DNA from 2 places in the Streptomyces sp. NPDC002232 genome. Region 1 is predicted to be linked to the other one. Evidence: riboswitches for the same ligand, from Rfam matches in the RefSeq annotation. Region 1 holds a riboswitch; the other holds the start of a gene.
The links. Region 1 has a riboswitch for cobalamin ahead of metE (5-methyltetrahydropteroyltriglutamate--homocysteine S-methyltransferase). Riboswitches for the same ligand answer to the same signal wherever they lie in the genome.

Region 2: it holds a riboswitch for cobalamin, as region 1 does, so the genes downstream of both, ACFYXU_RS20105 (CoA-acylating methylmalonate-semialdehyde dehydrogenase) here and metE (5-methyltetrahydropteroyltriglutamate--homocysteine S-methyltransferase) in region 1, are expected to answer to the same signal.

What each region holds. Positions count from the first base shown of each region.
Region 1 is NZ_JBIARV010000004.1:280,730-284,046, forward strand. Features, by position in the region: gene metE (5-methyltetrahydropteroyltriglutamate--homocysteine S-methyltransferase) at 1-1,367, opposite strand, end outside; cobalamin riboswitch at 1,531-1,757, opposite strand; gene ACFYXU_RS19280 (HdeD family acid-resistance protein) at 1,884-2,504, opposite strand; gene ACFYXU_RS19285 (CsbD family protein) at 2,738-2,923, shown strand; gene ACFYXU_RS19290 (SHOCT domain-containing protein) at 2,991-3,278, opposite strand.
Region 2 is NZ_JBIARV010000004.1:480,412-483,728, forward strand. Features, by position in the region: gene ACFYXU_RS20095 (short-chain fatty acyl-CoA regulator family protein) at 1-215, shown strand, start outside; gene ACFYXU_RS20100 (Fic family protein) at 254-1,624, opposite strand; cobalamin riboswitch at 1,750-1,930, shown strand; gene ACFYXU_RS20105 (CoA-acylating methylmalonate-semialdehyde dehydrogenase) at 2,158-3,317, shown strand, end outside.

The DNA.
Region 1 (3,317 bases):
GCCACGCGGAGCTCGTCGGTCTGCGGGAAGGAGCCGATGGTGGTGGTCGGCAGCAGCGGCAGGCCCAGGTGGGCGCGCTGGGCCGCGGTCCGCTCGGCGTACGGCTGGGAGCGGCGGACGTCCGCGTCGGTGATCGCGGCGGTGCGGGCGCGGACGGCGGGGTCGCGGGTGAGGGCGGAGCCGGCGCGGGAGGCCAGGTCGGCCCGGTTGGCGGCCAGTTCGGCGCTGATCGCGTCGGTGCCGTGGGCGAGGCCCTTGGCGAGGGTGGCGACCTCGGTGGTCTTCTGGCGGGCGAAGGCGAGCCAGCGCCGGACCTCGGGGTCGATGTCGCCCTCGGCGCTCGCGTCCAGCGGGACGTGCAGCAGGGAGCAGGAGGCGGCCACGTCGACCCGGTCGGCGAGACCGAGCAGGGTGGCGAGGGTGGCCAGGGACTTCTGGTGGTCGTCGATCCAGATGTTGCGGCCGTTGACGACGCCCGCGACCAGGCGCTTGCCGGGCAGTCCGCCGACGGCGGCGAGGTCGTCGAGGTTGGCGGCGGCGGGGCCGGTGAAGTCGAGGGCGAGACCGTCCACGGGGGCGGCGGCGAGCACCTGGAGGGCGTCGCCGAGGCGGTCGAAGTAGGAGGCGACGAGCAGCTTCGGCCGGTCCCCGAGCGCGCCGAGGTCGCGGTACGCGCGGGCGGCGGCGTTCAGCTCGGCCGGAGTGCGGTCCTGGACGAGAGCGGGCTCGTCCAGCTGGACCCACTCGGCTCCCGCCGCGCGCAGGTCGGCGAGGACCTCGGCGTAGACGGGGAGCAGCCGGTCGAGGAGGGTGATCGGGTCGAAGTCGGCGGCCACGCCGGGCGCGGGCTTGGCGAGGAGCAGGTAGGTGACGGGGCCGACGAGGACCGGGCGGGCGGTCAGACCGAGCGCGAGGGCTTCCTTCAGCTCGGCGACCTGTCGGGTGGAGTCGGTGCTGAAGACGGTGTCCGGGCCGAGCTCGGGGACCAGGTAGTGGTAGTTGGTGTCGAACCACTTGGTCATCTCCAGCGGCGCCACGTCCTGGGTGCCGCGGGCCATCGCGAAGTACCCGTCGAGGGCGTCCGCGTCGACGGCGGCGCGGTGGCGGGCGGGGACGGCGCCGACCATGACGCTGGTGTCCAGGACGTGGTCGTAGAACGAGAAGTCGCCGGTGGGCACTTCGTGGATGCCGGCGTCGGCCAGCTGCCGCCAGTTCGCACGGCGCAGTTCGGCGGCGGTGGCGCGGAGGGCTTCGGCGGTGACCCGGCCCTTCCAGTAGCCCTCGACGGCCTTCTTCAGTTCGCGGTTCCGACCCTGGCGGGGGTAGCCGTACACGGTGGCTCGTGCGGCCGCGGGCTTCGCTGTCACGGAACTCTCCTTCGCGAGACGTGTCCAGAGCACCCGGAGACGGGGATGGACGCGAAGGAACGCCAGAACGTACGGACCACGTCACGGGAGAACTCCGTGCGTGCCGCTCGCTGTGTACGCCGACCCGCCCACGAGGTCACCGGGATGTCCGTACGCGGAATACGTCCGCGCACGGGCAGCGGGCAGGTCTTCGGACTCGCGGGCACGCTCTCCGGACAGGACCGGAGGACACCTAATGGCCGTCGCTTCCCAGGACCGAGTCGGTCCCAGTGCGTATGACGGCGGTCGTTCCCGCTCACCGCTGCGGGGCAGTCCCGGATTCCCACCGGGTTCCCTCTTGCGACGCATCCCGCCTGGCGGACGGGGCGAACCAGCTGCGGAAGCCACCCTAAGGGGTGTGATCGCCCAGCGGCGAGCGACTTCCAGCATCCGGACGTGAAAGCGACGTGCGCCTGCGTGGACCGGCCACGCCGCAGCGCTCTTTCCACGTCGCGCGCGGCGGGCCCGGCGTCTCCGTCACCGTCCCCCGGGCGGGATGCCCGCCCTGCGCAGGGCCGACCGCCACGCCAGGGCGACCGCCGCCTCCGCGAGGCCCAGGAGGACGAGCCAGAGTCCGAGCAGCCGGGTCAGGGCGCGGGCCGACTCGGTGGGCAGCGCCAGGACCACGATGCCCGCGACGATGCCGAGGATCCCGACGGCCATGACGACGCCGCGGTGCGGCATGTTCCGGGTGGCGATGGCGGAGTACAGGGTGACGATGCCGGACACCAGCCAGACGGCGCCGACGATCAGCGAGAGCGCGGCGATCGTCTGGAGCGGGTTCCGCAGGCACAGCACCCCGCCCAGGACGCACAGGACCGCCAGGATGAGGCCGGGCACGCGGTCGCCGCTGTCCCGGCCGAAGACGGACACGAAGCGGAAGCCGCCCATCACCAGCAGGTAGAGCCCGATGAGGACGGCCAGGACGTGCAGGGTCACGTCCGGCCAGACGAGCACCAGGACGCCCGGTACGAGGGTCGCCACCGCCGCGCCGAGGAGCCAGGTCCAGGAACGGCCGAGGCGCGCGAGCTGGTCCTCCGGGTCGCCCGCGGGAGGGGTGGGCCCGGCGCCGGATGCGGAGCCCTGTGGTGTGGTCATGTGTCTGCCTCCCGCTCACCGGGTGGACCGCCGCGGAACTCCATGCGTGGCGCGGCCGGGACGGAGGACCCGCGAGGCCGGCGGCCCGCGCGGGGCTCCCGTACAAGTCTGCCCCCTTCGCGGGGGCGCCGCCCGACGTCGTGAGGCGGCGCCTCGGGCCCGTCGACGCGCACCCGGGACGCTCCGAACCTAGCGTGGAGGGAGGAAACCGATCCGGACGGAGGATCGCGGGCATGAACGACGCCGTGGACAAGGCCAGGGGCAGGCTCAAGGAGATCGCCGGGAAGGTCACCGGGCACGAGCGCCTGGAGGCCGAGGGCAGGACGGACCGGGCGAAGGCCACGATCCGTCAGAAGGCGAGGAGCGTGCGCCACCGGGCCGAGGGAATCATGGACTCCCTCAAGCGCGACCGCTCGTGACGCGGGCCCCCGGACCGTCGGGCATCTCTCTGCCGGACGGTCCGGGGGCCGTGCGGCGCCCGAGGGGTCAGCCCAGGATCCTGCGCTTCTGCTCCTCGAACTCGGCCTCGGTGAGCACTCCCTGCTCCTTGAGGTCTCCGAGCTGCTTGAGCTGGTCGAGCTTGCTCTCCATGCTCTCGTCGGGTTGCGACGCGGCCACGGGCGCGGCGGCGGGCGGGGGTTCGGCGGGCTGCTGCTGGTATCCCTGCTGGGCGGCCCATCGGCCCTGTTGACGGCGGGACACGCGGTTGGACACGGCGGTCGCCGTACCCGCGACGACCGCGGTACGGGCCACTCCGCGAAGCAGACCGGGCATCGCGTTCTCCTCTCGTGACCGACGCGACGGCGTCGGACG
Region 2 (3,317 bases), 200 kb from region 1:
TCGGCTGCGAACTCCGGCACGCCCACCGCCTGGTGTACTCGGACGGCCTGGACCTGGACAACGCGTCGGCGGCGACCCCGATCGGCATGGGCTGCCGCGTCTGCGAACGCCTCGACTGCCCCCAACGCGCGGCCCCACCCCTCGGCCGCCCCCTCCTGATCGACCAGAACGCCAGCACCTTCGTGCCGTACCCGGTCGCGGACCCGCCGGCCTGAGGCCCAGGCCGCCAGGGGCACCGGGGCGTGGCCCGAGCCTAGGAGCCGGGGCCTCCGGCGGTGCGGCGTGTCTCCGCGAGGTGGATGCCCACGTACCGCGTGAGGGCCAGCGCGTCCCCCGGCTCGTCGGCCTGAAAGGTGACGCGACGCAGCAGACCGACCCCGTCGAGCGCCACGCCCTCGCGGGCGAGGACGAACACGAGGGCGAGCAAGGCGGCACGGGCGTTGCCGTCGTCGAAGGGATGGAAGAAGCACACGTCGAGATAGGCCCGTGCGGCCCGAGCGGTGAGCGGAAGGGGCCGGTCGGCGGCGCGCGCGCTCTCGGCCAGGCAGGCGTCCAGGCGGGCACGGGTGTCCGGGCCGATCCCGTACCGCTCCTTGCCCCCCTTGGCGAAGGCCGGCAGCTCGCGGAAGGCCGGCGGACGCGGCGTGCCCAGGACGTGCCGCTGCCAGCGCTGGAGCAGCGCGAAGTCGAGGGCGGAGCCCCGCGCCGCATCGGCCCTCAGCCGTTCCAGAGCGGCGAGCAGCCCGTCGGCGCGGGCGGGATCCAAGGCGCCGTCGAAGGCGCGTACGTCCTCCACCACCCCGTCGCGCGACGGCGTCACCGGGTCGTCCCGGTCGTCCTTCGTGGCCTCGTGCCACGGCACGCCCTCGCGCACGTCGAGCCAGCGCTCCAAGTGGTCCGGCACCGGTCCGGCGGGCCGCGGGGTGTCGTCCGGGCGCACCGACAGCGCCAGCCGCTCCGCGACATCCTCGACCAGCTCCGGGTCGGGGCCCGTCCAGCTCGCGAACCGTCCGCCGATCGCCTCCTCGACCCACTCCCGCGCGAGATCGGGAGCGACGCCCCAGCGGCTCAGGAACCAGGTGAGCACCTGACGGCAGTGACCGTGCCAGCCGCTCCCGCACCCGGTCCGGTCGACCACCTGAAGGATCAGGTTGCGGGCGGCGCGCTCCCACAGGATCCGCTGGTCCTCGATCCCGGCCAGGTCCAGCGGATAGGCGTCGAACCACCCGGCGAGACTCTCCAGCCACGCGCGCCACTCGCACAACGCCGCGACGACGCGGGCGACCGTCTCCCGCGGCGTCGTGATCGAGTCCCGGGGGCAGCACCAGTTCCCGACGGGCCCACCGTCGAAGTCGCCTTCGTCGTGCGCCCAGCGCCAGCCCACGGTCCAGCGGCCGTAGTGCTCGACGAGGGCGTGCGCCATGGCTTCGGCCCAGGGCTTGCCCGCGTCCCAGCTCCACGCGTCCATCGCGGTTTCGCCGAGGGGGAGTTCGGGGCGGCTGGGCACCCGCTGGGCGGGACCGAGCGACCGCACCACCTCCGGTGCCGAGGCGCTGTCGAAGGGGTGACGGGTGGGATCCACATCGTCCCAGGTCAGAAAACGCGGTGCCAGCTCGACGATCACCGCGCAAGCCTGCCCGCCCCTCCGGCCGCGGTTCAAGCGGATTCCGCCGGGCTCCACCGGAGCCAGGGCACGCCGTCGGCGCCCGCCCGGAGTGGGGGGTGGACTTACTAGGACGTCCAACTATATGTTCGTGACGAGCCCGCGGTGCAGGGAAGCCGGTGTGATTCCGGCGCGGTCCCGCCACTGTGACCGGGGAGTGTGCTCTTCCAGCAGGTCAGGCCACTGACGGAAACCATCCGTCGGGAAGGCCGGAGAGCATGCGCTGATCCGGGAGTCAGGATACCGGCCGTGGGGTGTTCCGTGTTGTCCACGAGGATGGAGCAGACACGCATGGCACCGGTACGTGACCACGACCCTGGTGATCCGGCGGAGTACCCGAACCCCGAGGCCCTGACCTCGCGTTCGTGACTCGACGAGGGCGTCACCGCCTTCCCTGTCCCGCGGCCCGTACCGCGGTGCGCACCCCCGATCGGTGCCGCGCCGCGCCCTCGCCGCGCCTTCCTCGGATCCGTACCTGACGAGAGCAGGCTTCGATGGTCCGCGAGCTCACCCATTTCATCGGCGGCAAACACACCGCCGGCACGTCCGGTCGCTTCGCCGACGTGTACGACCCCAACACCGGCGCCGTCCAGGCCAGGGTCCCCCTGGCCGGGCGCGCCGACACCGAGGCGGCGATCGCCGACGCCGAGACGGCCCAGCGGGAGTGGGGCCGGTGGAACCCGCAGCGGCGCGCCCGCGTCCTGCTGCGCTTCCTCCAACTCGTCGAGGAGGAGAGGGAATCCCTGGCCCGGCTGCTCTCCTCCGAGCACGGCAAGACCGTCGCCGACGCCCACGGCGACCTGCAACGCGGCCTGGAGGTCGTGGAGTTCGCCGCCGGGATCCCGCACCTGCTGAAGGGCGAGTTCACCGACAGCGCCGGCACGGGCATCGACGTCCACTCGCTCCGCTCCCCGCTGGGCGTCATCGCGGGCATCACCCCGTTCAACTTCCCCGCGATGATCCCGCTGTGGCAGGCCGCACCGGCCCTCGCCTGCGGGAACGCGTTCGTCCTCAAGCCCTCCGAGCGCGACCCCTCCGTACCCCTGCGGCTCGCCGAGCTCTTCCTGGAGGCCGGTCTCCCGCCCGGCGTGCTCAACGTCGTCAACGGCGGCAAGGAGGCCGTCGACACCCTCCTGGAGGACCCCAGGGTCCAGGCCCTCGGCTTCGTCGGCTCCACCCCGGTCGCCGCGCACATCTACGCCACCGCCGCCGCCCACGGAAAGCGCGCCCAGTGCTTCGGCGGGGCCAAGAACCACATGATCGTGATGCCCGACGCCGACCTGGACCAGGCCGCCGAGGCACTGATCGGCGCCGGGTACGGCTCGGCCGGCGAGCGCTGCATGGCGATCTCCGTCGCCGTCCCGGTGGGGGAGGAGACCGCCGACGCGCTGGTGGCGAAGCTGAAGGAGCGCATCGCCGCCCTGCGCATCGGCACCTCCGACGACCCGGACGCCGACTTCGGCCCGCTCGTCAGCCGGGACGCCCTGGACCGGGTCGACCGCTACGTCGGGATCGGGGTCGAGGAGGGTGCGGAACTCGTCGTCGACGGACGGGGATTCACCCTGCCCGGCCACGAGAACGGCTTCTTCGCGGGGGCGACCCTCTTCGACCGCGTCACGCCGTCCATGCGGATCCACCGGGAGGAGATCTTCGG